Regions from separate parts of the Limnobaculum zhutongyuii genome, predicted to be linked through region 2. Evidence: predicted binding sites of a transcription regulator. Region 2 holds the regulator's gene; each other region holds the start of a gene.

The links. The regulator LexA, encoded in region 2, represses DNA repair genes until DNA is damaged. The targets are predictions, from matches to a motif close to TNCTGTATGTACATACAGNA.
Region 1: the regulator LexA is predicted to act here: its motif matches at 1,191-1,210, upstream of EKN56_RS05560 (DinI-like family protein).
Region 3: the regulator LexA is predicted to act here: its motif matches at 8,855-8,874, upstream of uvrB (excinuclease ABC subunit UvrB).

Annotation. Positions count from the first base shown of each region.
Region 1 is NZ_CP034752.1:1,315,416-1,325,787, reverse strand. It holds gene gyrA (DNA topoisomerase (ATP-hydrolyzing) subunit A) at 1-852, shown strand, start outside; gene EKN56_RS05560 (DinI-like family protein) at 922-1,164, opposite strand; gene EKN56_RS05555 (hypothetical protein) at 1,374-1,811, shown strand; gene EKN56_RS05550 (DUF465 domain-containing protein) at 1,872-2,096, opposite strand; gene EKN56_RS05545 (DUF2513 domain-containing protein) at 2,297-2,548, shown strand; gene EKN56_RS05540 (hypothetical protein) at 2,652-2,873, opposite strand; gene EKN56_RS05535 (hypothetical protein) at 3,139-3,528, shown strand; tRNA gene EKN56_RS05530 (tRNA-Pro) at 3,628-3,704, opposite strand; gene yejM (LPS biosynthesis-modulating metalloenzyme YejM) at 3,777-5,558, opposite strand; gene EKN56_RS05520 (YejL family protein) at 5,580-5,807, opposite strand; gene yejK (nucleoid-associated protein YejK) at 6,119-7,129, shown strand; gene rplY (50S ribosomal protein L25) at 7,219-7,503, opposite strand; gene EKN56_RS05505 (DEAD/DEAH box helicase) at 7,629-9,383, opposite strand; gene EKN56_RS05500 (YecH family metal-binding protein) at 9,383-9,622, opposite strand; gene rsuA (16S rRNA pseudouridine(516) synthase RsuA) at 9,747-10,372, shown strand, end outside.
Region 2 is NZ_CP034752.1:3,716,014-3,726,385, forward strand. It holds gene alr (alanine racemase) at 1-702, opposite strand, end outside; gene dnaB (replicative DNA helicase) at 873-2,291, opposite strand; gene EKN56_RS16575 (quinone oxidoreductase) at 2,439-3,422, shown strand; gene EKN56_RS16580 (YfbM family protein) at 3,476-3,967, shown strand; gene EKN56_RS16585 (MerR family transcriptional regulator) at 4,115-4,498, shown strand; gene EKN56_RS16590 (aldo/keto reductase) at 4,495-5,466, shown strand; gene dusA (tRNA dihydrouridine(20/20a) synthase DusA) at 5,534-6,532, opposite strand; gene zur (zinc uptake transcriptional repressor Zur) at 6,741-7,196, shown strand; gene EKN56_RS16605 (hypothetical protein) at 7,590-8,144, shown strand; gene lexA (transcriptional repressor LexA) at 8,273-8,884, opposite strand; gene EKN56_RS16615 (diacylglycerol kinase) at 8,973-9,350, opposite strand; gene plsB (glycerol-3-phosphate 1-O-acyltransferase PlsB) at 9,471-10,372, shown strand, end outside.
Region 3 is NZ_CP034752.1:2,317,623-2,327,994, reverse strand. It holds gene EKN56_RS10265 (nucleoside permease) at 1-915, shown strand, start outside; gene EKN56_RS10260 (XapX domain-containing protein) at 1,022-1,180, shown strand; gene deoC (deoxyribose-phosphate aldolase) at 1,201-1,971, shown strand; gene EKN56_RS10250 (LysR family transcriptional regulator) at 2,059-2,952, shown strand; gene modE (molybdenum-dependent transcriptional regulator) at 3,031-3,816, opposite strand; gene EKN56_RS10240 (AcrZ family multidrug efflux pump-associated protein) at 4,011-4,154, shown strand; gene modA (molybdate ABC transporter substrate-binding protein) at 4,372-5,145, shown strand; gene modB (molybdate ABC transporter permease subunit) at 5,142-5,831, shown strand; gene modC (molybdenum ABC transporter ATP-binding protein ModC) at 5,831-6,898, shown strand; gene EKN56_RS10220 (pyridoxal phosphatase) at 7,265-8,089, opposite strand; gene uvrB (excinuclease ABC subunit UvrB) at 8,980-10,372, shown strand, end outside.

The DNA.
Region 1 (10,372 bases), 2.2 Mb from region 2:
TGGTTAAAAGTTTATCAATTGCCAGAAGCCAGCCGTGGTGCTCGCGGTCGTCCTATTATTAATATTCTGCCGTTGGAACAGGATGAGCGTATTACCGCCATTCTGCCGGTACGCGAATATGAAGCTGGTCTGAATGTCTTTATGGCTACCGCCAATGGTACCGTGAAGAAAACTCAGCTGACCGAATTTAGCCGTCCACGCAGTGCCGGTATTATTGCCGTTAATCTGAATAAGGGTGATGAGCTGATTGGTGTTGATTTAACTGATGGCACTAATGAGATCATGCTGTTCTCTGCCGAAGGGAAGGTTGTTCGCTTCCTGGAAGAAGAGAAACTGGAAGATGGCACCATTAAAGGCGTGCGCCCAATGGGCCGTACCGCTGCCGGTGTACGTGGTATCAAACTGAGTGATGACGATCGCGTTGTTTCTCTGATTGTTCCACGCGGCGAAGGTGAAATTCTGACGGTAACGCAAAACGGCTACGGTAAACGTACCGGATTGTCTGATTATCCTACCAAGTCTCGTGCGACTCAGGGCGTAATCTCCATTAAAGTGAGTGAGCGTAATGGTCGTGTCGTAGGTGCGGTTCAGGTCGATCAGTGCGATCAGATTATGATGATTACTGATGCTGGTACTTTGGTTCGTACCCGCGTATCAGAAGTCAGCGTAGTGGGTCGTAATACTCATGGTGTTACTCTGATTCGTACTGCAGAAGACGAGAATGTTGTGGGCTTGCAACGCGTTGTTGAGCCAGAAGAAGATGATGATGAAAACATCTGCGGTGATGAAAACACCGAAGACATGCCAAATCAGCCATCGGATGATGCAACACCGGAGTCTGATGAAGAATAACCCTAGGGTTAGCCTCTTTTAACAGATAAAAAGCCCCCAATTTCTGATAAAGATTTGGGGGCTTTCTTTTTATTGATAGGCTTCAAACCAGTCTTCTGCACTTTCCCAGGTTTGTTGTAATATTTCAGTGACCAGCTCTTTATCGGTTTTCATCCCGCCCAATACGGTCACATCGTTAGCGCTACCACGCCTAACTCTGACGCGAACATCGGCAAAATGGCACCGCAGACGTTTTTCCAGCTCTTCTTTTAATGCGGCTTCTGCTCCACCCGGTAACGGATCTTCTTTGCGAATAGAAATTTCAACTTGCATTTTGAACCTCAGTAGCATCCATATAATACTGTATATATATATAGTATATTGAGGCAAATTTGCAATGCAACGGAAATTTTTTGTGGAATAGCTCCGGATAACAAAAAAATTGGTTGATAGCTATAGAAAGGCTGTAATAACAGGTGGTTATTCGAGGGGGAAGAAACTTGTTATGATGAATTAGCGACTAAATATCAGGAATATAAAAAATGGAATTGAATAAAAGAGTAGTGCCATGGCTGTTTACCGCACTTTTGCATATCTTTGTTGCACCCATACTCTGTGTTTTGATTGGTTGTATCATTTATGAGTTTCCTGATATTGGTGAAGCGCTGGTGGGCTTTCTGGGATTCGCCATGATGGTCGTTCCGCTGTTTGTGGCTTTTTTATTTGGTCTGATACCTTTTGGACTGTTGGCAATTCAAACTGGCTATATGCTGAGGGAAGGCTGGCCGTTTCATTGGGCCTGCTTGTGTAGTTTGTTATCCGGCGCATTTATCGGCCTTGTTGCCCCGATGATCGCTCAATCTACACCAGATGAAATGAATGGCCTGTTGATTTTATCGGTTAGTTTAACCGCCGGAATTTGCTATTGCGCCTGTTTTTGGCGATATAAGTCAAAATTACTTGTTACTGACCCTCAATAAAATCAAAAAAATAACCCGCTCTCTGGCGGGTTTTTTTGCATCTGAACGATGGAATAATAATCAGGCTCGAGCCTGGGACTCTTCTCGTAAAATGCGGTATAGCTCATCTTTAAGGCGTAATTTTTCCTTTTTCAAGGTGGCTATTTTGTCGTTAAGACTATTTCCACTCTGGGATTGCAAACGAAGGATTTCGTGGTCGAGGTCGTTATGTTTATCAAACAATGAATGGAAACGAGGGTGGGTTGTTTTAAGCTGAGTGATTAAATCACGGTACTCTGGAAACATAGTACATCCCTATTGTTAGCCTAACCGAAATTTAATTATACGAGTTCAAATAGTGTGTAAATCAGAGGGCGGTCACATAGTGAGCGGATGATGACGACAATTTAAAAAATGGCAGTCAGGACGACGACGGGCAGGTGCTTTTTTTACCGGCTGCTAAAATTGAAATAGTCATAATCCCCGACAGATACATGAGGCGTGCGATGAAAAGAGATCTTGAACTATTAGAAGTCATTTTATCGAAAGTTGAACAGCAACCGCAGGGCGCTCCATTTATTACCAATAAGGACTTTCCAAACCGCGATCCAGCGTTAGTTGCGGCTCATATTCAACTGTTATGTGATAAACACTATATTATGGCCGCACAGAATGGGGATGATAAATGGTCAATTTCACGTATTACTTTTGATGGATATGATTATCTGGAATTGCTACGGGAGAGTACGCTGACCTGATGCCTGTATTTAGTTTCTACATTTAAGCAGGGAAGGGCGCATCAGGCCGTATATATTGCCGCTTTCTCTGCTTCCCTCCAGAGATAAAAGACAATCACAAACATCAATGATGCGGCCCCTGCCCACTTAATTTTTTTAAATCAGTCAGTAATGCATTAATACTCTGGTAGGGAATAGCATTAAGGGTTTTCAGCTTACCTTTTTCGACAATGCCAAGCATATGCCGCCCGAACTCGCCATAAATAACCAATCCATCTGGTGGCAAAGTGGTAATGTCACCATCGTAGACAGTGATGGTAATCCCCTCATATTCAATAATATCCATAGGTCATCCCCTTTGTGCATCATCCGTGATGAATGAATAAAGCGACGCATTGGATACATGAATTAAATTGTAGCTGTGATTGTTTTCCTGAGGGATGTGATGAACGGTATAAATTGTGAGAGAAAATTACATGCAAAAAATAGTGAGTTTTAATAGGCGTATCAGAAATAGCTCGGGAAGTGATATTATTTGCTGTGATTACTGTAGTTCATATAATCAAAGTCAGAATTTATAGGTTTTAAATAAACTTTAACAAGGAAAGTTGATGATAAAATACATTGGCGTTTATGCTATCGCTCTTATCGTAATGATTACATCGGGCTATGTGTTTGGTAGCCGCTTTGAGCTCACGACGACTTTTATTAGCCTGACGTCGACGGCGATTGCCAGCTTGATTGCAGCGTTAATGTTTGCAAAGGGTAAAGCAAGAAAGCCTGTAAAAAAGGAGTGTGCTGTTTTTGCACTGACTACAGCTCTGATACATGCTCTGTTTCTTTTCCCTGTTTTCCTGATGGCAGAAAAGATAGGGCTACTATATTTTGATGGTTTTTCTGAAATGATCAAAATGAGCGTTCAATTTCTGATCGTATCAATCATTATAAATCCGGTGGTGTTTTATATTTTCACCCCTTCGCCGCTTAACAAAGTGGATTAATACGGTTTGAACAGGGGTTTGATAACCCTATTTTGTTATCAATAAATGCAGGCAATAAAAAAACCAACCATAGCAGGTTGGTTTTTTATTGGAATAATTTGGTCGGCACGAGAGGATTTGAACCTCCGACCCCTGACACCCCATGACAGTGCGCTACCAGGCTGCGCTACGTGCCGAAACTGGTGATTAATACTACCGTTTCTTGAATCTAATGCAAGACCCGGACGTTACGTTTGCTTTAGTTTTAATCAGTTAGCCATAAAACGCTTAACGTCAGTCAGTACTTGCAGCAGCAATGACAGGCTTGGTTTTTCTTTGTCGATCTGCTTAAAGTTAGCGTCATAGGCTTTATAGCGGCCATTAGCATTGATCAGGATAGTCTCATCTGGCGTAATGACCACCAGCTGTTTTGCATCGCCGGCGGTTACCCAAGGGTAACGACGCTGAGCAGTAAACAGGTCTTCACCCTGAGTGTAGGTGCTGGTGGCATTTTTAACATGCAGCAGCCGTTGCATCAGGGTAGCCATAATGTCGGTATGACCGGTCATTTTATCAATTTTTTGTGTCGGAGTTCCTGGCCAGTGAATAACTAGCGGAACCTGAAGCTGATAGCGGCTATAGTTTTGGCCAAAACCCTGAACGTTTTGATTCGTATCATTAAACTCAACGCCGTGTGCTGCAGTGATAACCACCACCGTTTTTTCTAACAAACCTTTATCAGAGATGGTTTGCATCACGCCGTCGATTTGTTGGTCTATGTCATTGACAGAATTACGATACTTGTTGATAAAGTCCGCAGGCGCTTTATTGGCGTTCGCATTCAAAATGCTATTGTTACTGTACTGAATATAAGAGAACCATGGAGTATTCCCGTTGGGCATATTCACCCATTCCTGCCACTGTTCCGTGGTTGCACTGTTGCTTTGAGCAACGGTTGGCGGCAAGGTAAAGTCAGATAACAGGGCCTGACGATAGAGTGGGCTTTTGAATCCGGATGCGGAGAATAAACCAAACTGATAGTTTTGCTGGCTTAATGCGGTAATCAGAGCGGAAGACTTTTTACTTGCCAGAATACTGTCAATATAGGTAGGTGATATACCGTAGAACAGGCCAAATAATCCTGTGTCCTGCATATTGCCGGAGCTGTAATGGCGAGTGAATTGAACATTGTTATCAGCCAGTGCTGACAGCTTTGGCATATCATCTTTCAGATTTTGATTACGAATACCATCCACTACGATCACTAATAAATTGTAGTTGGTTGCGCTATCGTTATAGCTCAGTTTGGCCAATGGGTATTCAATTTCAACGGCTTCAGGATTACCTTGTTGGGTCAACTTATCCTGATAAGCCTGGGCATCCAATAATCCATGTTTTTCCAGAAAACGACGGGCGGTCATTGGATAAGACAGCGGTAAATTTGCCCGCTGCATGGTAATCGGTCGATAGAAGTTAGCATCCGCCCAAATATAAGCCATATGGGTAAAGATAAAAGCGGTAATAAACAGCGCGGCTAATGGTTTACCGAATTTTTGCCGGTTCAGGCTGCGTAATTTCTGCCAGCTCCAGGTACCAAACAGTAGTTCAATCAAAAAGATGACAGGAATACAGATAAACAATAACTGCCAGTCACGCACCAGTTCGGTTTCATCTGGATTAATCAACAAACCCCAAACGGTAGGGTTAAGGTGCAAACGAAAACGGAAGAATACTTCGGTATCAATAAGTAATAGCGTGAGTCCGGCAGTCGCCAGAATGGCCGAAAGTACTCTCATCAGCCGCTGTGACATAATAATAAATGTCAGCGGAAACAGAATCAGAAGGTAGACGGCAAAGGTGATAAAACCGAAGTGCCCCAGCCAGCTTACCAGCGCATAAACGCGCCCCAGCAGGGTGCCGGGCCAGTCGGTAATGAACAAATAGCGGCTGCTCAGTACCAGGCTGAGAATAATATTAAAGAGAGCGAACCAGTGCCCCCAGCTAATCATCTGGGAGACTTTCTCTTTATATTGCTGACGGTTTGTCACCATATTCACTTTTGGGTAAACAAATTAATGGGCTTTATCATCTCTGATTGAAGCCTGTAAAGCCTCAATAAAAGATCGGACGATAGCAGGCCGGGCCGCAGGGGCAACGCTGGTATTAATCAGGTTGGTTACCATGTTACCTAAAACCATCAGAGAAAGGTCGGTAGGTGTCTGATTCTTTTCCAGAACATGAACCAATTCGCTTAATAACTTTTCTACCAGTTCATCACTGTAACGGGAAGCTTGTGGCATAAATTTGTGCTTAGTGTATTTATCAGGTGATTTAATGGCGTCTATCTTACCGTATCGATTGATTATTTTCTGTAGTTTATACAGAAAATCTTGTTTCTCTTCCGCGATTTTGCGAGGAAGTGCGAATAGTACTGCTTCAAATGGTGAAACAACAACCCTATAAATTATATAGTCTATAACGCGTAAGGATGCGAAGCATTTGGCTGTTGACAGATTTTGTTATGACACTGAAAGACGGCTCCTGCTATTATATTCCCATTATCACTGGGCATTTCAGTACAGTGCATATTCAGTCGTACAGAGGAGTCGTTATGAGTCTGGATCTTGACCAGATCGTTTTACATCAGTTGATTAAGCGTGATGAACAGACGCTTGATGTTGTGTTGCGTGATTCTCCATTAACCAATAATCAGGCCACAGAAGAGATGGTGGCTGAGTTGCATCGGGTCTATAGCGGAAAGAGTAAAGCTTTTGGGCTATTTAACGCTGAGAGTCAGTTTGCCGATGCACTTAAAGGTTGTCGTAAAGGGGAAGCGAGTTTTCTCGATTTTACCCGCAATAGCACTGAAATGTTGCGTAACGAATTAGCCAAATACCCCTTTGCTGAAGGCGGTATTGTGGTGTTCTGTCAGTATCGTTATCTGGCCGTTGAGTATTTATTGGTGGCGGTACTTACCAGCTGTAGCAGTATGTTGGTTAATGAACAACTGGATATTTCGACGACACATTATCTGGATATCGACAGGGCTGATATCGTTGCCCGCATTGATTTAACCGAATGGGAAACTAATCCTGAGTCGGTCCGTTATTTGACCTTTCTGAGAGGGCGGGTTGGCAGAAAAGTATCTGACTTTTTTATGGATTTTCTGGCGGCCAGCGAAGGTCTGGATGCTAAAGCGCAAAACCGTGGGCTGCTTCAGGCAGTAGATGATTATTGTGCTGAAGGTCAGCTGAATAAAAATGAGCGTCAGTCATATCGTCAACAGGTCTATACCTATTGTAACGGGCAACTGCAATCCGGTGAGGAAATTGCCATTGATGAGTTGGCAAAAGAGTTGCCGACCGTTGGTGAGAAAGATTTTCGTCAGTTTACTAATGATAATGGCTATGAGCTGGAAGAGCATTTTCCGGCAGACCGCAGCACGCTGCGCCAACTGACCAAATTCTCTGGTAGCGGTGGTGGAATTACGCTGGGCTTTGATGCGTTGCTATTGGGTGAAAGGGTATTTTGGGATCCGGCAACGGATACATTAACCATTAAAGGTCTACCGCCAAACCTGCGCGACCAGCTTCAACGACGTTTAAGCGGTGGAGATAATTAAGCGCTGATTCAGAGCCATAAAAAAACGCCGCTATGCGGCGTTTTTTACGTTCACTGCCGAATATCAGCAGCACTCATGACCGTTGGCAATTAAGCGCGAACGAAGTCGATATGAGCGAATTTTGGTTTGAACGGGTGACGTTGAGCAGCCTGGATTTTAACTTTAGCTGACTTGCCGTCGATAACCAGAGTCAGAACTTCTTCATAGAAGCCTGGTTTGGTTTGCATATTCATCAGAATATCTTGATCCAGAGCGATAGCTACTGGCTTCTCAGTTCCACCGTAAACGATAGCTGGGAACTTGTTAGCATGACGCAGGCGGCGGCTCGCACTCTTTCCCTGCTCGGTACGTACTTCAGCATTAATAGTAAACATTTTATTTTCTCTTAAAGAAATTAACTCCCGTTACAGGCGACCCAGCAACGAGGTGAGTGATCTGCTTATAAAGCGGACGGGATTCTAACGGAATTCACCGGGGACAGCAAACAAAACCGTTATTTTTACAGTTCATTGGCCCGACGATAGCGGCCCTGATAGTCAAACATCTTTTCGCGCACTCGCCAAAACTCGCCCCGTAAATAAGCGATAACAAAATCTGGATGACGCAGCCTTTCCTGCTGACGAATCACATCGCTGGCATTATTCCAGAGGAAAGGAACTCCGGGGGCCCGTTGATGAGGGCGAATAAATAATTGCTGAAAGGCGGTTCGCTGGGCCGGTGTTTTTAGCCGGAAGCGTTCCGTTACATCGGCTCCATCTTCATCGTAATAGGTGATGCTGAGCCATTCGCCTTTATCATCCTGCCCTCGTTTGAGTTGCATTCCACTACAGCGAAGTACTCTGGCATTTTTCAAACGTAAGGCATCTTTCAACATATCGTCAGGGTCCACCAGTATCGCCTGACACTGGTGACAGCGTCTTGCCGCGATATCGTTTTCTGCACCGCAATGAGGACAGGTTTTAAAACGGAATCGATAGTCACACTGTTGCCGATGACCTTCATCATCTTCCAGAATGCCCTGACAGCGACGACCAAAGTGCTCGATAATTTCCCCTGATGGCGTGCACTTTCCCCAGAAAGTATTGGCAAAACCACAGCCCGGACAAAATACCTGTACCGGCTGACTGTCGCTTTGTGGCCGACTGCTGCCCACTTCTGGTGTAAACAGGTCATAGGGGTTACCGGCATAGTCAAGTATCAGACAATCTTCTTTTCCTGGCGAGAGGCGTAATCCGCGGCCAATGATTTGTTGATACAGGCTGATTGACTCTGTAGGGCGCAGAATAGCAATCAGATCCACGTGTGGTGCATCAAAACCGGTAGTGAGTACCGCAACATTCACCAAAAAATGCAATTTTTGCTGTTTGAATTCATCTATCAAACGGTCTCGTTCATCCCCCGGCGTATCTGCACTAATAAAGGCAGCACGACCGGCAGGAAGCAAGCCATATATCTCTTTGGCATGCTCAACGGTAGCGGCAAATATCATTACCCCTTTACGCGTTTGGGCGTACTCCATAATCTGGCTGACGATATGGGGTGTAATTCGCTGCTGCTGTTTTAGCTCCCGATTGAGGTCTACCTCGCGGAACAGGCCATTACTGCTGGCTTCCAGACGGCTGAAGTCGTATTGGACGATGGGCATATCCAATCTTTCTGGCGGTACCAGAAAGTGATGTTTGATCATGTAGCGTAACGGCAGTTCATAGATGCAATCGCGGAACAGACAATTTTCATCACCGCGGATCATGCCGTGATAGTGATATTGGTAGATCCATCCCTGACCCAGTCGATAGGGGGTAGCAGTTAATCCTAACAGACAGAGTTTGGGATTTTGCTGACGTAAATGACCAATAATTTGTTGGTACTGACTGTCGCTGTCGTCACTGATACGGTGACATTCATCTATAATCAATAAAGAGAACGAGTCACTAAATGCAGCTAAATTTCGGGCAACGGACTGAATACTGCCGAATACCACTTTGGCGGAACTCTGTTTTTTATTTAATCCGGCAGAGAAAATATCGGCATCCAGTCCATAGGCGCAATATTTAGCGTGGTTTTGGGCAACCAATTCTTTGACATGCGCTAATACCAGTACTTTTCCCCGAGCCAGCCTTGCCAGCTCGGCGATCACCAGACTTTTTCCTGCACCCGTAGGCAAAACGATAACCGCCGGTTCCTGATGGGTGCGAAAATAGTTCAGGGTAGCCTCAACGGCTTCCTGCTGGTATGGCCGCAGTGTAAAAGCCATTAGTGATTGCAGATTTTATCAAAGTGGGTGGTAAAGCCACTGTCGGCGGGAATGAATTTACCTTTAGACGCTAAAAAATCAACCAGTTCAGCGGCAGTTAAATCTTGCTTTGAACAGGTATGAAAACGGGCATCGCTACCAAAACGTTGGTTGATGGCTTCAATAAGACTGGCAGTGGAATAGGGTTGTTGGGATGCAATCATCATCTCTAAAACCTGGTGACCATGAACAGAAGACATTTTTTCTCTCTTAAAATATTAACCATAAACTGAGCATATTATGCCTTTAGCGGCTATTGAGGGCGAGTGTTTATACTCAGGTTTGGTATACTGCACCGCCATTTCAACATCAGGTATTTATTGCATGCGTTTGGATAAGTTTTTGTCACAGCAGTTAGGGATCAGCCGCAATTTAGTGGGGCGGGAGCTAAGAGCCGGTCTGGTAACGATTAACGATGAAATCGTTAAGAGCGGTTCTTATAAAATTCAGCCAGAGGATGAAGTCGCCTATGACGGTAATATTCTGGTACAGCTTACCGGACCTCGTTATTTCATGCTGAACAAGCCTGAAGGATATGTCTGTTCCACCGACGATCCGGTAAATCCGACTATTATCTATTTTATTGATGAGCCGGTGGCGGATAAGCTACATGCAGCAGGGCGTCTGGATATGGATACCACCGGGTTGGTATTGCTGACGGATGATGGTCAATGGTCGCACCGGATTACTTCGCCACGCCATCACTGCGAAAAAACCTATCTGGTTACTCTGGAACTTCCATTGGCGGACAATACCGCCGAGCTGTTTACCGCCGGAGTTCAACTTCACGGTGAAAAGAACCTGACCAAGCCAGCGCAGTTGGAGCCGGTTGATGAAACAACCGTTCGTTTGACCATTTCAGAAGGGCGCTATCATCAGGTTAAAAGGATGTTTGCCGCCGTCGGTAATCATGTTGTGGCGTTACATCGTGAACGTATTGGCAATATCAT
Region 2 (10,372 bases):
CATCGCCGGTTTAAGGCCAAATTTATCCGCAAACGTATCCGCCAGAGGGGAAACACCGTACATAATAATGCCCGGACGAATCCAGTCACGATGCGCTTCTGACCACAGCAAAATACCACCAGAAGCAGCCAGACTCTTCAACCCTGGCTTGTTATGCACAAAAGCATCAAAGCAATCAATTTGCTTACGGGTAGTATCAACCTCTGGTTCATCAGAACGGCTAAAATGGCTCATGATATTAACCGGTTGGACCACATTCTCACAGGCGCTTAAGCGCTGATAGAATGCCTCTGCCTGTTCAGGGCGTACACCAAGGCGATGCATGCCAGTGTCCACTTTCATCCATACGCGTACCGGGCGATCGAGCTCACTCTGCTCCAGCGCTTCTAACTGCTCAATATTATGTACTACCGTTTCGATATTATTGACCGCCAGCATCGGCAAATCCTCCGCACAGAAGAAGCCTTCCAACAGTAAAATAGGCTTAATCACGCCACCGGAGCGCAACATTAGCGCCTCTTCAATGCGGGCAACACCGAAACAATCAGAATCAGGCAAAGTGTGGGCAACATCTAACAACCCATGCCCATAAGCATTGGCTTTTACCACGGCAATAATGCGACTTTCAGGAGCTATTTGGCGAATACGTTGTAGGTTATGTTTCAATGCGCCGCGGTCAATTACCGCTGTTGCCGAGATCATTTTAAATCCTTAGTTAATACACGATTACAGAGTGGAAACGGCTGCCTAAACTACAGCCCGAACGTCTTCCACGGATAAGGCTTTTATTATTATTCTACTTTTGTGAAGTGATTGTGAAATCATTTGGGAATAAACCGGCATCAATATTTTGGGCAGAACGCCAAAACCGGTTATTCATCATCAAATTGCGGACCCGCATAGTTATCAAATCGTGACCATTGTCCCTGAAACGTCAGTCGAACAGAACCGATAGGGCCGTTACGTTGCTTACCGAGAATAATCTGTGCGATACCCTTCTCTTCACTGTTCTCGTTATAAACTTCATCACGATAGATAAACATAATAACGTCCGCATCCTGCTCGATGGAGCCAGACTCACGTAAGTCGGAGTTAACCGGACGTTTATCTGCTCGTTGCTCCAGACTACGGTTAAGCTGGGACAGCGCCACTACCGGTACCTGTAGCTCTTTTGCCAGTGCTTTCAGTGAACGGGATATTTCAGCGATTTCCAGCGTACGGTTATCTGACAGGGCGGGTACTCGCATCAACTGCAAGTAGTCGATCATAATCATGCTAAGTCCGCCATGTTCACGGAAAATACGCCGGGCACGGGATCGAACTTCTGTTGGGGTCAGGCCGGAAGAGTCATCAATGTACATATTGCGTTTTTCCAGCAGGATGCCCATGGTGCTGGAAATTCTGGCCCAGTCTTCATCATCTAACTGACCAGTACGAATTTTGGTTTGGTCTACCCGCGAGAGTGAAGCCAGCATACGCATCATAATCTGTTCGCAGGGCATCTCCAGACTGAATATCAGTACTGGTTTCTCCTGCATCATGGCTGCGTTCTCACACAGGTTCATGGCGAAGGTGGTTTTACCCATTGAAGGACGCGCGGCGACAATAATTAAGTCTGACCGCTGTAAGCCGGCGGTTTTCTTATCTAAATCATTAAAACCGGTAGAAACACCGGTCACACCGTCATGGGGACGCTGATACAACTGTTCAATACGGGAAACGGTATCTTCCAGAATCTGGTCGATACTTTTTGGTCCTTCATCTTTATTTGTACGGCTTTCTGCAATCTGGAAAACCCGTGATTCAGCCAGATCCAGCAGCTCTTCGCTGTTGCGCCCCTGAGGATCATAACCGGCATCGGCAATTTCATTGGCTACTGAGATCATCTCACGGACCACCGCGCGTTCACGAACGATGTCCGCATAAGCGCCTATGTTGGCCGCGCTTGGGGTGTTTTTTGACAGTTCCGCCAGATAGGCAAATCCCCCGACCTGATCCAGTACCCCTTTTTGTTCCAACGATTCAGATAACGTGATCAAATCGATTGGCTTGCCCAGCTCCAGCAGACGCTGCATTTCGCCAAATACCGTGCGGTGAGGACGACTATAAAAGTCATTCGCCGTTACCCGTTCAGACACATTATCCCAACGCTCATTGTCCAGCATCAGGCCGCCCAATACGGATTGTTCAGCCTCAAGGGAATGAGGCGGCATTTTCAGCCCTTCCATTTGACGGTCGACAGGCCGTTCGTTACGGGCGTTCTGCTTATTAAAAGGTGTTTTGCCAGACATGGGATAATTAGCGATCCGGTTACGATTAAAAGATAACAGCTAAGCAGTATACGCGATGATGGCAACCTACCCAACGATCAACATGGCTGCTATGATGAATTTAATCTGTGTTGACTAAAAATCATTCATTATCCCGGAGTTTGTATTATGGCTAAACGTATTGAATTTGCTGCAAATGGCGGTCCGGAAGTACTGAAATATGTCGATTTTACCCCCAAACAGCCAGCTGACAATGAAGTATTGGTCGCCAACAAGGCTATCGGTATTAACTATATCGATACCTATGTTCGCAGTGGCCTTTATCCAACCCCTTCTCTGCCATCAGGATTAGGTACCGAAGCGGCAGGTATTGTAGAAAAAGTAGGGGCTGGAGTAACACACATAAACGTTGGCGATCGGGTTGTCTATGCTCAATCCCCCTTAGGTGCTTATAGTGACTATCACTGCGTAGCAGCAGATAAAGTGGCTAAACTCCCGGATGCTATCTCATTTGAACAGGCGGCAGCGTCCTTCCTTAAAGGACTCACCGTCTACTATTTACTGCATATGACCTATCAGGTAAAACCGGGAGAAACGATTTTGTTTCACGCCGCTGCCGGAGGTGTAGGTAAAATTGCCTGTCAGTGGGCAAAGGCTCTGGGCGTTAAACTGATTGGTACTGTTGGTTCTGCCGGGAAAGCCGCACAGGCTAAACAAGACGGCGCATGGGCCACGATTAACTATCAGGAAGAAGACATTGCCAAGCGTGTTTCAGAACTGACCAACGGTGAAAAAGTGAACGTTGTCTATGACTCGGTGGGTAAATCAACCTGGCTTGCCTCACTGGACTGTTTGCGCCCACATGGGTTAATGGTGAGTTTTGGTAATGCTTCAGGTCCGGTTACCGGTGTAGATTTGGGCATTCTTAATCAAAAAGGTGGCCTGTTTGTTACCCGACCATCACTGGGCAACTACATCACCACAAAACAACTATTACAACATGCAGCCAACGAACTGTTTTCCATGATTGCCAGTGGTGCTATTAATGTGGATGTGGCACCTACGCAACAGTTCCCGCTTAAAGATGCAGTCCGAGCTCATCAGGCATTAGAAAGTCGGATAACCTCAGGCTCCAGCCTGCTGATACCCTGATGGATAAAGAATAACAACGCGCAATCATACTGACTAACGAATGGATATCCATAATGGGAATACAAGCCTGCTACATGGCCATTGATGAAGATGGCCTGAACCACCTGATAGATCTTGATGAGGTCGATCTGGTTGATGAACTGGAAGAGCTGGAAGAACACAACGACACGCTGGATATCTGGAAAATGTGGGATGGTTTGCATTTTATACTGACCGGCAGCTCCGCCAGCGAACCTCTGGAAGATGACCCGTTAAGCGATGCCATTGTTGGTATCCATATACTGGATGAAGAGAACTTTATTGCCGCCATCGGGAATAACGAGCTCCCTCCGGTCATTGCCGCATTGAAACAGCTCGATTTAGCCGATCTGAAATCTCGCTTTGATCCTCAACAATTCAATGACGCTGAGATTTACCCTAACATCTGGACTTCAGAGTCCAAAGAATCGCTGTATGCTGAATTAGAGCAGGCATTAACGGAACTGGTAAATTTTTACCAGCGCTGTCTGGATAATAATATGCATGTCGTTGTAAGTATTTACTAAGTTGTACCAGAGTGCGGTGCAAAAATGCGCCGCACTCACCTCTTGTTTTTCCTTTCGGAAAATAGCTAACAAATAAATTATTCCGCTTGACTTAGAGTGCACTCTAACCTTTAAGGTTATCCAACTCATCCGCAAAAGGCGTGTTATATGAAAATTGGCACACTGGCAAAAAAGACTGGCTTATCTCCCCATACGCTTCGCTATTACGAACGCATTGGCTTGCTTCCGGTTGTTTATCGGGATAGCAGCGGACAAAGAGATTACGACCAACGAGTGCTGGACCGCCTTGAGTTTCTCAGCAAATTGAGGACCACAGGAATGCCTCTGCGCGATATGCAACGGTATGCAGAGTTGGTAACCCAAGGTGATAGCACTGCCGATCTGCGTCGACAATTGCTGGAGCAACACCGCCTACAGGTTCGAAATCGACTGGCAGAATTACAAAGCTGTCTGCTGGTGATTGATAAAAAAATTGATGGTTACTGCAACAGCAGTCACACGATTACTGATACAACAGGAGATCCCAAATGAAATACGTCCGTTTTGGTTCCACAGGTATGAAAGTCTCCCCTATCTGCCTGGGTTGTATGACCTATGGCAGCCCGGAATGGCGGGAATGGGTACTGGATGAAAATGGTACTCGCCCCTTCATCAAAAAAGCGCTGGATCTTGGCATCAATTTTTTTGACACCGCGGATATGTATTCCCGTGGCGCCAGCGAAGAAGTTTTAGGTAAAACGCTGTTGAAAATGGTTCCTCGCGACGACGTGGTTATTGCCAGCAAAGTGTTTAACCCAATGAGCGATAACCCTAACGATCGTGGCCTGTCTCGTAAGCATATTTTGAAAAGTATTGATGCCTCACTGAAGCGTCTTGGAACCGATTATCTCGATCTGTATATCATTCATCGTTTCGACCCGGAAACGTCGATTGAAGAAACCATTGAAGCACTGGATACCGTGGTACGCTCCGGCAAAGCCAGATATATCGGTGCATCGTCCATGCATGCCTGGCAGTTTATGCGCATGTTATCCCTGCAAGAGCAGCATGGGCTGGCAAAATTCGTTTCAATGCAGAATCACTACAACCTGATATATCGCGAAGAAGAACGTGAAATGTTGCCGCTATGCGAAGAAATGGGCATAGCCGTTACGCCCTGGTCTCCACTGGCACGGGGCGTATTAACCGGCTCCAGGAAGAATCAAACTATTCGGGCCACTACCGATACGCCTGCACATAACTGGTATAACCATCAGGCAGAAGAAGATGCCATTGTTAACGCCGTAGAGCAGGTCGCTACTGCCCGTGGAGTCCCACCTGCACAGGTGGCTCTGGCCTGGGTGAGACATCGTAACGTGGTCACGTCACCCATTATCGGCGCTTCTAAACCGCACCATCTGGACGATGCCGTTGCTGCGTTATCATTAACGTTAAGTGATGAAGAAGTGGCTATACTGGAAGCACCATATCGCCCAAGAAATCTGGCGGGTCACGAGTAAATCGTTCGCTGAGAAAACTAAAAAAAGCCGCTTTGAAAGAGCGGCTTTTTTACTATTTAAAGCAAATTTAACTCTGTTTTCCCGTCACCATCGCCAGCGCCTGTCGCAATACGTCAACATCTGCACCTGCTTTATGAGCATTCTCACTTAAATGGCGGCGAAACTGACGGGCGCCAGGGATCCCCTGAAACAGTCCCAGCATATGGCGGGTAATATGTCCCAGATAGGTGCCTTTAGACAGTTCTTGCTCAATATAAGGGTACATCGCCTCTACGACGGCGGCAGCCTGAGGGATCTCCCGTTCAATGCCAAAAATCTCACTATCTACCTGCGCCAGTATGCCCGGATTTTGATAGGCTTCACGTCCCATCATTACGCCATCAACGTGTTGTAGATGTTCCTTTGCTTCTTCCAACGTTTTAATACCGCCGTTAATCGCGATGGTCAGATGAGGAAATTCTTGTTTCACCAAATAGATGCGGGAGTAATCCAGCGGAGGTATTTCCCGATTCTCTTTTGGACTTAAACCTGATAGCCAGGCCTTACGCGCATGAAGCGTGAAATTATCACAACCACCCTGTTCTGAAACAATAGTGATAAAACGCTGCAAAAACTCGTAGTTATCTGAATCATCAATACCAATTCGCGTTTTTACCGTTACTGGTATGGAAACCGCCTGTTTCATTGCGCTTACGCATTCCGCCACCAGCTCAGGTTCGGCCATCAAACAAGCGCCAAAACGTCCGTTTTGCACCCGATCAGAAGGGCAGCCCGCGTTCAGATTAATCTCGTTATAGCCTAATGCTTTTGCACGTTTAGCACATTCTGCCAGCGCCTGAGGCTCACTTCCGCCTAATTGCAACGCAACCGGCTGCTCCTGCTGGCTGTATGCCAGATAATCACCTTTACCAAACAAAATGGCACCCGTGGTGACCATCTCGGTATACAGCAGCGTTTGCCCGCTTAGCAACCGATGAAAATAGCGACAGTGACGATCGGTCCAGTCGAGCATTGGTGCAACGGAAAAGCGCTGCATAGGGTACTGTGTTGATTTATCAGAATTCATAAAGAAATTAACGGCTACCAGATAGTTTTCTTGATCGACGAACGCGATACCAGCATGAGGTTCGGCGGAATGATTAGCGGCATTTTACCATAGAAAAGGCGATTGTCGTTACCGCCTTCCCTCAATTGCCCGGTTAGGGATATGCTCTCGGCGTTCTTTATTAAGCATGATAGAATCATTAACAGGATTGTGAATAACAGAGATAACAATGAAATCAATCAATATTGAGTCTATGCTGACAAAAGCCCAGAAGTTGTGCGATCAGCGAGCAGTTCGCTTAACTCCCCAGCGGCGTCTGGCGTTGCGCTTAATGGCGGAGCAAAAGAATGCCATCAGCGCCTATGACTTATTGGATTTGCTGCGTATCTCGGAACCCCAGGCTAAACCCCCAACGGTCTATCGTGCACTCGACTTTTTACTTGAGCAGGGTTTTATCCATAAAATAGAATCCACCAATAGCTATGTTGTTTGCCACCATGTAGGTGAACCACTGCATACTTCCGCACTGTTTATTTGTGATAACTGTGGCTTAGTCACTGAACATCACGCAGAAGGAATCGACCAACTACTTAAAGAACTGGCAGAGAAAAGCCACTTCACTATTCAACATAGCGTACTTGAAACTCATGGCATTTGTTCGCAATGTGCTAATAAAGCAGGATAAAAGCAATATATTTTAAGGAATAAAAGAATAACTGTGATTGATTTACCTTGCTAATAGAGCAAGCTATATAAAACTACACTTACAAATAAGAATAAATGAATAAATATTCTTTATATCCACATACTAAATTCATAAAAAACCATAAATAAAACCAACATAACAACATGTTTTTAAAAACAATTAATATACATTAACATTCTTACAACGTTGAATCAGACATACATTAAGAATAATAAATAACACACTTTGTTATTCATTCACCTCAATTATCTTTTCTATTTTATTTTTCTTGCAAATAGAGTATATATTAGCAGCATATTTATAAGTACATTATCAGTAACACATCTTAATGATATAGCTATATATTGTTGGTTATTTTCCAGGGAAAACAAGATGAAGCAGTTTATATGGGCGCTTTTTGCTGTCGCAGGAACACTGGTCAGTGCTTCAGCCAGAGAAACGATGACGCCCATAACATTGACAACTGACGGTGAACAGCAAATTGAAGCTCAAAACTGGCGTGAAGTCACCGGACTTCCTGGCCAATTACCTGAGCGCTGGCAGTTTATTGAAACCGATTTATCCTCTATCTGGCTGCTAAAAAATTTGGATGACCCAAATTTGCTGGGGCGCATTTCAACACAAACCCTTGATGAAGGCATTCAACTCAAAGATGAAGTGGATTCCATCGCTGATAGCTTTAAATTTCAGTCGGTTGATATTACCCGCCGTACAGAAACCTATGGCGATATTGATACTGAGCAATTAGAAGTCAGCACCAAAGATGGAGAACAAGACGTCGCCGGTATCTTTGTGTTTATGAACTATCAGAACAAAATTTATACTATTTTGCTCACCAGCCATTCCAGCATTAATAAGCTCCAGCAGCACCGGCACCAATTGATGAATAATATTTTAGTAGCCAAAAGTGCCCCATCCGGTGCGTAACTGATGACTCATTCCGATCGATATGCTTCAGTAATCGCCATTAAAAAAGCGCCCTAAGGCGCTTTTTGGTTTCCTGCAATATCAGTTATCCGTTCTCACATCAGCTGATATCTGATTTTTAGATTTAATTACATCCAGTCGCCATTACGAATAACACCGACAGCAAGCCCTTCAATGGTTAAACTCTGCTCACGCAGATCAACCACGATGGGTGAAAACTCTTCATTTTCAGGGAGTAATTCAACTACGTTACCCTGTTTTTTCAGACGCTTAACCGTAACTTCATCATCAATACGCGCAACCACTACCTGACCGTTACGCACATCCTGAGTTTTATGAACAGCAAGCAGATCGCCATCCATAATACCAATGTCTTTCATTGACATACCGCTGACGCGCAGTAAAAAGTCAGCGTGTGGCTTAAACAGTGCCGGGTCTATCTGATAGTGGCTTTCCACGTGTTCCTGAGCCAGTAAAGGTTCACCTGCGGCGACCCGACCAATTAACGGGAGACCTGCATCTTCGGTTTCCAGAAGCAGACGAATCCCTCTGGAGGCCCCATTAATAATTTCAATTACCCCTTTACGGGCTAAAGCTTTTAAGTGTTCTTCAGCCGCATTGGGTGACTTAAACCCTAAGGTTTGGGCAATCTCTGCACGAGTCGGCGGCATCCCTGACTGATTGATATGGTCACGAATCAGGTCATAAATTTGTTGCTGTCTGGCGGTTAGTGCTTTCATTTCTCGATTCCCTTACCCTGTTTTTTTATACAGTTATGCTGTGAGTATATACAGGTATTCGCCAGATGAAAACCTTCATACTTCATATTTACGAGATATATCGAGAAAAATGACTCCAGAGCACAGAAACCCAGACAAACAGCGCCAGCAATATCATAATTAATACGGCAGCGGATCCCATATCCTTCGCCCGACCCGACAACTCATGGCGTTCGGTACCGATACGATCAACCACCGCTTCAATCGCGCTATTAATAATTTCAAAAGCCACAATCAATACCACAGAACCAATCAGTAAGATTCGTTCAATAATGGAAACATCCAGCCAACTGGCCAGAATGATAGCGACCACCAACAGCACAATTTCCTGACGAAAAGCAGCTTCATTTTTCCAGGTGGCCCGCAGACCACCCCACGAATACCCTGCAGCTTTAATGATACGAGTAAGTCCTGTCACCTGGTTCATTCACAATTCCTCAAGAAAATTCTACTCAATTTTAGCAATTATCATTCATCACATCATCACAGATCGCGCCGAGTTCTGGTATTCTGGCGACTCGTTATCTATATGAGGCTCGAAACATTTATGTCTGGTTGGCGTAAACTTTACTATAAGCTATTGAATATACCAATAAAAATGCTGGTTCGTAGCAAGTGTATTCCTTCTGACCCCATCGCTGAATTGGGATTGGACACCACTCGTCCAATACTATATGTCCTGCCCTATAACTCAAAAGCAGACCTGTTAACCCTACGTGCACAGTGTCTGGCTCAGGAATTACCCGATCCATTAGAACCTTATGAGATTGATGGTCAGCTACTGCCCCGCTATGTTTTTATTCATGAAGGACCGCGAGTATTCAGCTATTACGCCCCTAAAGAAGAGTCGATAAAGCTATTTCACGACTATCTGGACCTGCACCGTAATCATCCCGACCTGGATATCCAGATGGTTCCAGTCTCAGTGATGTTTGGTCGTTCTCCGGGTCGCGAAGGTCATGACAGCCATGAAGCTCCTCGCCTTCAACTGTTTAACGGTATCCAGAAGTTTTTTGTCGTGATGTGGTTAGGCCGTGACAGCTTTGTCCGCTTTTCCCAAACCGTGTCGCTACGCTATATGGCAGATGAGCATGGCACCGATAAGACCATTGCCCAAAAACTGGCCCGGGTTGCCCGCATGCACTTTGCCAGACAGCGTCTTGCCGCAACCGGACCAAAATTGCCGATGCGTCAGGATCTGTTCAATAAATTACTAACCTCAAAAGCCATTGAAAAAGCGGTTGAGGAAGAAGCGGCATCGAAGAAGATATCTCTGACGAAAGCAAAACAAAATGCTGTCGATATGATGGAAGAGATTGCAGCCAACTTTAACTATGAAACGCTGCGAGTGACTGACCGGGTGCTCAGCTGGACATGGAACCGACTCTATCAGGGTATTCATGTTCATAACGCCGAGCGAGTGCGTCAGTTGGCTCAGGATGGCCACGG
Region 3 (10,372 bases), 1.4 Mb from region 2:
ACCATCTCTTATTACTGTCTGGAAAAGGCCGGATTGGATACGGTGAGTAATTTCCCTCCAATTCGGGTGTTTGGCACCATTGGTTTTATTGTCGCCATGTGGACCATTAGCCTGTTGGGCCTTGAGTTGAGTAATATGCAGCTGTATATCGCTTCAGGGGCATCACTACTGCTGGCGGCCTATTCATTAACTTTACCTTCCATTCCAACGGCGAATAAAAAGCAAAATCAGACCTGGGTTAGTATGCTGGGACTGGATGCCTTTGTACTGTTCAAAAAGCCAAGAATGGCGGTGTTCTTTCTGTTTGCCATGCTGTTAGGGGCGGTATTGCAGATTACCAATACTTTCGGTAGTCCATTCCTGCACGATTTTGCACTGAATCCAGAGTTTAAAGACAGTTTTGTGGTGAAGTATCCTTCCATTTTGCTGTCGGTTTCGCAAATGTCAGAAGTGCTGTTTATTCTGGCTATTCCGTTCTTTCTTAAACGTTTTGGTATTAAAACCGTCATGTTGCTAAGCATGGTGGCCTGGTGTCTGCGCTTTGGATTGTTTGCCTATGGCGATCCCTCCCCAGTGGGCTTTGTTCTGCTGATGATGTCAATGATCGTTTATGGCTGCGCCTTTGATTTCTTCAATATTTCCGGTTCGGTGTTTGTTGAACAGGAAGTCAGCTCAGATATTCGGGCCAGTGCTCAGGGGCTGTTTATGACCATGATCAACGGCGTAGGTGCCTATGTCGGGGCTATCCTGAGTGGTAAAGCCGTGGATTACTTCTCTGTTGATGGTGTTAAAGACTGGCACACCATCTGGTTAGTATTTGCAGCCTATGCGGTTTTGCTGGCAGTCGTTTTCTTCTTTACCTTCCAGTACAAGCATCAACCAGAAAAACTGGCTCAAACCAGTATCGCTCACTAAATACTGAAAACAGGGCCCGTTTCGACGGGCCAATATTCTCAGTTGTTCAATTTTTCAGGCCTGAGCATGACGGTCGGGCAATAGCAGTGTGTAAATGGAGTAGTCAATGAAAGAGATTCTATTATCTTCCGGAGTGGGTTTTGCCGTAGGTGCCCTGTGTACATTTCTTCGGGTTCCTATTCCGGCACCTAACGTCCTGCCGGGAGTGTTGACCATTGTCTTCATGTATATTGGTTATCTGGCTATCAAATGGCTAATGCAATAAGAAATAAAGGAACAAGCAACATGCAAAATTTAAAAACTATTGCCCGACAGGCACTGAATCTGATGGACCTCACCTCATTGAACGATAATGACACCACTGAGGTTATCAATAAACTTTGTCAAAATGCCAAAACGGCTCATGGCCATCCGGCAGCCGTTTGTGTTTATCCGGCTTTTATTGCCGATGCGCGTCGTGCTTTAAGCGAGCAGGGGATATCTAAAGTACAGATAGCTACCGTCACTAATTTTCCGACCGGAGCGGCGGATGTGGCATTAGCCGAGGGAGAAACTAAGGCTGCTATTGCAGCCGGTGCTGATGAAGTTGACGTGGTATTTCCGTGGCGTGCGTTACAGACTGGTGATACTCAAATCGGTTACGATCTGGTTGCTGCCTGTAAAGCAGCCTGCGGTGATAAATTACTGAAAGTGATCATTGAGAGTGGCGAGTTAAAAACGCCAGAATTGATTCGTCAGGCATCCCTCATTGCTATTGATGCCGGAGCTGATTTTATTAAAACCTCAACCGGTAAAGTATCGATTAATGCCACGCCAGAGGCGGCAGAAATCATGCTTGGCGTGATTGCTGAAAAAGGCGGTCGCTGTGGGTTTAAAGCCGCCGGAGGCGTTCGTTCAGCAGAAGAAGCACAAGTTTATCTGGCTATTGCTGCCCGTTTATTGGGAGAGGCATGGATAACGCCCGCGCATTTTCGCTTTGGCGCTTCCAGTCTGTTGGCGAGTTTATTGGCTACGCTGGATGATAAACAATCTGCTATCTCTCAAAATGGCTATTGATGTTTAATTTGTCATGATGAGGTTCTGACTGGCGGTAACATAAACTAACTATAATAAATACCCAGGACAGGAGTCGGTGTGGATTCAATTGAACGCGTTTATCGTACTGACCTGAAGCTATTGCGCTATTTTTTAGCGGTAGCGGAAGAACTTCATTTTGGCAAAGCGGCGGTGCGCCTGAATATGTCGCAGCCGCCGCTCAGTATTCATATAAAGGAGCTGGAAGCCCAGTTGGGAACCATGCTGTTTATTCGTCATTCCCGCAGCGTTGCCTTGACCCATGCGGGAAAGGTATTGATGGAAGAGACGCGTAATCTGCTGGCGGCAACCAATCAGGCATTGGCCAGAGTGGAGCAAATAGGTAGGGGAGAAAGAGGGCGAATAGAATTAGGTATTGTTGGTACTGCGCTGTGGGGACGATTAAGACCGATTTTGCATAATTTTATTAAAGCCAATCCTACCGTTGATATTATCTTTCGTGAAAAATCCCCCGGTATACAGATGGCCATGCTGGAGCGCCACGAAATCGATGCCGGTATCTGGCGTATGGTTTCTATACCCCCTCAAGGGTTAACCAGCCTGCGATTACAAGAAGCGTCTTTTTTGGTGGCCTTACCGAGTGAACATCGTCTGGCCAGATACAACTCTATTCCTTTGCATGAGTTAAGAAATGAAGCGTTTGTAACGCTACCTGCGGTGCATTCGGATTGGTCCTTTTTACAAAAAATATGTAATAACGCAGGTTTCTCTCCCTATATTGTCCGTGAGGCGGTCGAACCACAAACGGTGCTGGCATTAATTAGTATGGGATTAGGCGTTACAATGATCGCGGACAGTTATGCCCAGATGAACTGGCCGGGGGTGATTTTTCGGCCACTGGAAGAGCGAATTCCTGCCGATTTGTATGTGGTTTATGATGAGTCACAAATTACGCCGACAACCCTAAGGCTGATCGATGAGCTAAAGGTCGTTTCAGCGTAAAATGCCTTATTATCGGGTGCCAATTTAAACGCTCTGAATTGGCACCTGAATTGACGGGCTAAAGCGTATGATGACGGTTTAGCACAGCGTAGCAATAATGACGCTTTCTGCGCTAAAAGTTGCCCATAGCACTTGTCCTGTCGCAACAGACAGCGCCTTTGCCTGCTGATTGGAAATGGTAGAGCAGAGGGTCTCTCCTCCATCTAACTGTAGTAATACTTCGCAGCGGCGATCGCTGGTGTTCACTGATGTGACTGTACTACGCAGGCAGTTATCACTGACGGCAGGGGGTTGCTGGTGTAAATCGATCAGTGGCGCTTTGATCAGCGCTAATACTTCTTTTCCCTGACTAAGCTGCAGACGTTTTATGCTTTGTTGAGTCAGGGAGGCATGAATCTCGGTTTTGCCATCGTTCATTAACAGAGTAATGCAGTCCGGCTGATTGGTTGGTTGCTGGTCGAGAATGGTGCCGAAAAACTGATTACGGGCGCTGGTTTGTAACGAAAAGCGGGCGATGGCGGCTAGCAGACTGTCCAGCGGCATGGAGTCATCCTGTAATACATCGAACGCTTTTTGCTGTATTTTTTCCAGCAGGTCATACAGTTGAAGCAGACGTTTACCGTAAGGGGTCAAATGGGCTCCGCCACCACCTTTACCGCCGGTAGCACGCTCTACTAACAGATTATCAGTCAACTTATTCATCTCATTGACTGCATCCCAGGCGCTTTTATAACTGATTTCAGCCAGCTTGGCACCCTGACTGATTGAACCGGTATGTTCAATTTGTTTGAGCAAAGCGATACGGCGAGGGTCAGCGAACAGATGGCCTTGTAATTTCAGGGTAAGTAAGATTTCAGCATTCATCGCGTATAGGGTCCGTTTAGTAAAGGCATAAGGTATTGTCCTTCATTTTTCTCATTCTGCCAAATTACCAGGCAGCACAGATAGATGAAAATTATCAGCAGATAGCTGATAAACTCTGTGTTATATTGATTAATACCGCTGGTAATAAAACCATTGCGAACATGCGTCAGCATGGATAGTTAAATGAGGAACTTATGTTTGAATTATTAAAAAGCCTGGTATTTGCCGCCTGTATGGTTCCCGTGGTGATGGCAATTATTTTGGGATTAATTTACGGTCTGGGTGAAGTGTTTAACTTTATCTCAAAACTGGGCCCAAGCAAAACCCGCAATAGCTGATCCCTGTTGGGATTAGTGCAAATCTGAATATTATATGACACCGGCCTGCGATAAATGCAGGCCGGTGTTTTTTGTATCCGCGATACCTCTTTTCGGTAGTTCTTTCATAAATCAAACATCAGTCGATGACAAGCAAATAAGAAAACGTTATATTTTCCATTATATATCGAAGGGCAATATTGCCTGATAATATTGACAATAAAATAACGAGGCTGAAATGAAGAACAAACTGAAACTTACTCTGGTTGGATTGTTAGCTGCTACTTTGCTACAAACCGCATCAGCGGCAGAAAAAATTACCGTATTTGCTGCTGCATCGTTGACTAACGCACTGGAAGAAATCGCAACAGATTATAAGAAAAAGAGCGGTGTAGAGGTGACTTCCTCGTTTGCTTCTTCTTCAACGCTGGCTCGTCAAATCGAACAGGGTGCTCCGGCAGATATGTTCATCTCTGCTGACCAGCAGTGGATGGATTACGTGGTTGAAAAGAAATTGATGGAGGATAAAACTCGCGTAACGTTGCTGGGTAACGATCTGGTTCTGGTTGCTCCACTTGATAGCCAGTTGAAACACGTTAATGTCAACAAAGTCACCGACTGGTCATCTTTACTGAAAGATGGACGTCTGGCGGTAGGCGATCCTGACCACGTTCCGGCCGGTATCTATACCAAACAAGCATTAACCTTCCTTGGCGTTTGGGATCAACTGTCACCAAAGATGGCTCGTGCAAACAACGTGCGTGCAGCATTAGCGCTGGTTGAGCGCGCAGAAGCACCGTTGGGTATTGTTTATGGTTCTGATGCCGTTGCCAGTAAAAAAGTAAAAATGGTTGGTATTTTCCCTGACGACAGTCACTTACCGGTAGAGTATCCTATGGCTGCGGTAAAAGACCATTCAACTCCAGCGGTGCAAGAGTTTGCTAAATACCTGACGACACCGGAAGCTTCAGCAGTATTTGAAAAATATGGGTTCAGTCCACGTACTAAATGATGTTATCTCAATATGAGTTAGAAGCCCTGCTACTTAGCCTTAAAGTGGCTGGAGTGGCAGTGGCCTTCAGTTTACCTGTCGGTATTTTTGTTGCCTGGATTCTGGCTCGTTGCCAGTTTCCGGGCAAAGCATTACTGGACAGCATTATTCATCTCCCACTGGTGTTACCACCCGTTGTTATTGGCTATTTACTGCTAATTGGCTTTGGTCGCAGAGGCATTATTGGTGAATGGCTATATCAGTGGTTTGGTTTTAGCTTTACCTTTAGCTGGCGTGGAGCGGCTTTTGCTTCTGCCGTTATTGCCTTTCCCCTTATGGTCAGGGCAATCCGCCTGGCGCTTGAAGCGGTTGATACCAAACTGGAGCAGGCTGCCAGAACGTTGGGCGCCGGTTTCTGGCGAGTATTGTTTACCGTAACCTTACCTCTGGCTTTTCCCGGTCTGTTGGCTGGGGTGGTGCTAGCCTTTGCCCGTTCGCTGGGGGAGTTTGGCGCTACTATTACTTTCGTCTCTAATATCCCTGGTGAAACCCGAACCATCCCTCTGGCGATGTATACCTTGATTGAAACGCCTGGCGCTGAAGGGGATGCTGCTCGCTTGTGTATTATTGCGATTTTGCTGTCGTTAATATCGTTGCTGATGTCTGAATGGCTGGCGCGCTGGAGTCAACGGAGACTGAAAGGCTGATGTTAAAGCTCAATTTCAAACAGCGTCTGGGTGCTCTGGAGATGGATATCTCGGTTGAGGTTCCCGGAGATGGCATTACGGCAATTTTTGGTCTGTCTGGCGCAGGGAAAACCTCACTAATTAATGCTGTCAGTGGATTAACGCGTCCGGACAGCGGTGCAATTATTTTAAACGATAGAGTGTTGGTGGATTGTTCCCGCGGAATTTATCTGCCGCCAGCAAAGCGCCGTATTGGTTATGTGTTTCAGGATGCACGTCTGTTTCCTCATTACAGCACCAAAGGCAATCTACAGTACGGTATGCAACCACAAATGCAACACCAGTTTGATGATATTGTTGAACTATTAGGTATTGGTCATTTGCTTAAACGTTTTCCTGTCACCTTATCCGGCGGTGAAAAACAGCGGGTAGCCATCGGTCGCGCTCTATTAACCGCGCCTGAGTTGCTGTTGATGGATGAGCCTTTAGCCTCGCTGGATGTCCCTCGTAAACGCGAACTGATCCCTTATCTGGAACGTCTGGCTAAAGATGTGAATATTCCTATTCTGTATGTGACTCACAGTATGGAGGAGATTCTACGTCTGGCGGAACAGGTCATCGTGCTGGACAGCGGCAAAGTGCGGGCCTCCGGGGAACTGGAGAGCGTATGGGCCAGTGATGCAATGACGCCATGGCTACAGCAGGATGAGCAGAGCAGCGTGCTGAATGTGACTTTGTTGGAACAACATGATAAGTATTCGATGAGTGCATTGGCGTTAGGCGAACAGTGCCTGTGGGTTAATCGGGTGGATGTACCACAGGGGCAAAGATTGCGTATTCGCATTAATGCTGCAGATGTCTCTTTAGCATTAACTAAACCGCAGGATAGCAGTATTCGTAACGTACTGGCTGCTGAGGTGACAGAAATTTATGCTTCGGACGATCGTATTGATGTGAAACTGTCGGTAGGTCAACACGCCATTTGGGCGAGGATTACGCCCTGGGCTCGGGATGAGTTACAGATCGAAGTGGGGCAGTCGCTGTTTGCGTTGGTTAAGGCGGTGTCGATTAGTCGTGAGGCGTGGTGATGAGGCAATTTTTAATAGGTCTAATCTAATAAATCATCGCCTGTGCACATTCCGACCGTAAAAATAAGGTGCTTAAATGGGCTGAGAGTACGGTCGGCAGACAATTTGTACTTAGCTACAGAGTGCTCCGGGCCTGGTCTGCCTACGGGCCGTTACAAAACACCTTAGGTGTTTTGCCCTTCGGGCCAGCGCTAGCGCTGTTCAAACAGGCTTTGCCTGTTTGTCGTTGGCTTACGCCAAGTCGACCCCCACGGCAGCCCCTCCCGGCGATTGACTATTTTTAAGCATACATGTTAAGCCGCCAGATATTGTCATCGATTAATAATGCCTCCAATTGGGAGGCATTTTCATGATGCATTCTTCTATTTACTGCTGCAAAACACGCTCGCGGATGATATTCGCGATGGTAGGGGTGTCATTTTCTCCGGCTACCAGATTGGCGTGCATTTTTACTTCGTCGCTGCTGTTGCCCATTGCGACGCCTAATCCTGCCTGAGATAGCATGCTGACGTCGTTCAGGTTATCGCCGAATGCAATGACGTTGTTCATGCTGATTCCCTGAGATTCAACCCACTCACGTAATCTGTTGCCTTTGCTGTTTCCTTGTTGAGCCAAATCTATCTGGTTATGCCATGAACGTTCACAGGCCAGTCCCAGCTCTTTTTCTACCAGCTTACTGAAGTGATTAAGCGCATCTTCGTCATCGCTGGAGGTAGCAAACTTCCATACGTTATTGGCCTGATCGATAGCGGTTTCGAATTTATCCACATGGAGCATATTAGGGCGCTGGTTCTCCGGCAGGCGGGCGGCCCAGGCATACCAGCGGTCGATGCTGTCATCTTTCTGCTCAAAGGTCATGGCGTTATCAATATACATCAGGCTTTGAATTGGATGATTACGTAATAGTTGAGCGACGCGGGTTGCCTGTGATTTGGTTAGCGGCGTTCCGGAGAGTACCTGCTGCTTTTGGTAGTGATAGGTATAAGTACCGTTACAGCAAATTGCGGGAGTATCCAGTTGCAGAGCCTGATAGAAAGGATGGATAGCGACATGATGGCGTCCGGTAACGATAACCACTTTAACGCCTTGTTGACGCGCAAGGGCCAGAGTATCGAGAGATTCCTGCAAAATCTGCTTTTGTGAGTTGAGTAAAGTACCGTCGAGGTCGAGAGCAATAATCTGATATTTCATGGTGGCTATATTGTCTGCTGTTAACGTGATAGGAGGGAGCGGAAAGCTCAATTCGAGCATAAAACCAGCATATTATCAAAGTTTATTGCCGACTCTTTTTGTTGATGCGGTGTAACATTTCCGTAACCATACCTGGGTACTATAACCGGTGGCGAATTTACTTAGTGGCTCAGAACATAGCTCGATCGTAACTTTTAGAGGAATAAGACGAAAGTTTAGGGTAAATAACAGAGATCTTTATTCTGAGAAGAAAGAAGGATGTAGCAAGTGAAATCTGCACTCAAAAGTGCGGCTGTAAAATTTTTTTTCAATTATTTTTAAGAATAAATCGCTGGTAAACAGGATAAAAAAATTTTCAGAAGGAATGTTTTTAACTGAGTTTCTAAAAAAGACACCGGACGCAATGCAGCAGTATTAGTAGGAAAATTTTACTTATCCACCATTCCTGTGGATAACCTTGTGTATTACCGTTAGAAAAATCATCTCATCCCAGCCCTGATGCGGCTTTTCCAGTTTTTGTTTGCATTCTCGATGCCAGTTAAAAAATGTTTTTTATCATTAAGTTAGCTAAAATCAAGAGGCCAATATTGGACATCAAATGCTTCAGTGGATATGACTGAAAAAATGCGTTGATTTGAGAAATGTCAACACGTTCTTGGGGATAAATTACATTTCTATAACTTGACTATTAGCCCTTATCGATATACCCGGTCTATTGGAGCAATAGTTGTTTTAAAATTAAACAGTTATTCAAATGAGGTTTTTTACTGGTTTAATATACAGTATAATGGAAGTGGTAAAAAACTGTCCAGCTCCACATAATAGAAATTGCGATCTTTATCGAACTTTATTTTCAGATAGCTAATCTTTTAATTCAGGTAGCGTGAATCATGAGTAAAACATTCAAATTAAATTCTGCTTTTCAACCCGCAGGCGATCAACCCGAGGCTATCAGGCGGTTGGCTGAAGGGTTAGAAGATGGATTAGCTCACCAAACGCTACTTGGGGTAACCGGCTCCGGTAAAACCTTTACCATTGCTAACGTGATTGCTCAGTTGGAAAGGCCCACCATGATTCTGGCGCCGAATAAGACGCTGGCGGCTCAGCTATATGGCGAGATGAAAGCCTTCTTTCCTGAGAATGCAGTGGAGTATTTCGTCTCTTACTATGACTATTACCAGCCGGAAGCTTACGTTCCCAGCTCAGATACTTTCATTGAGAAAGACGCATCGATTAACGAACATATTGAACAGATGCGGCTGTCGGCGACTAAAGCTTTGTTGGAAAGACGTGACGTGGTGCTGGTGGCTTCGGTTTCCGCTATCTATGGTTTGGGCGATCCGGATGCCTATCTGAAAATGATGTTGCATCTGACGCGCGGCATGATTATCGATCAACGTTCGATTCTGCAACGTCTGGCCGAATTACAATACACCCGTAACGATCAGGTATTTCAGCGCAGTACTTTCAGGGTGCGTGGTGAAGTGATTGATATCTTCCCGGCGGAATCAGACGAATATGCCCTGCGTATTGAACTGTTTGATGATGAAGTGGAGCGCCTGTCGGTTTTTGACCCGCTAACCGGACAGGTTCAGCAAGTGGTTCCCCGTTTCACTATCTATCCTAAAACTCACTATGTCACCCCGCGGGAACGCATACTGGAAGCTATTGAGGGCATCAAAGTTGAACTGGCGGATCGCCGTCGGGTATTGCTGGCAAATGACAAACTGGTTGAAGAACAGCGACTCAGTCAACGAACTCAATTTGATATAGAGATGATGAATGAACTGGGTTATTGCTCTGGCATTGAAAACTATTCGCGTTATTTATCAGGGAGAGGAGAAGGGGCTCCGCCTCCAACGCTGTTTGATTATTTACCGGCGGATGGTTTGCTGGTCATTGACGAATCACACGTAACGGTGCCTCAGCTAGGCGGTATGTATCGCGGTGACCGGGCGCGTAAAGAGACGCTGGTGGAATACGGTTTCCGTTTACCTTCAGCGTTGGACAACCGTCCATTGCGATTTGAAGAATTTGAACAATTGGCTCCGCAGACTATCTATGTGTCCGCTACCCCAGGAAATTACGAACTGGAGAAATCCGGCGGTGAAGTTATCGATCAGGTCGTGCGTCCTACGGGGTTGTTGGATCCGCTGATTGAAGTTCGTCCTGTGGCTACTCAGGTGGATGACTTATTGTCTGAGATTCGTATTCGGGTGGAGAAGAACGAACGGGTACTGGTCACTACCTTAACCAAACGGATGGCCGAGGATTTAACCGAAT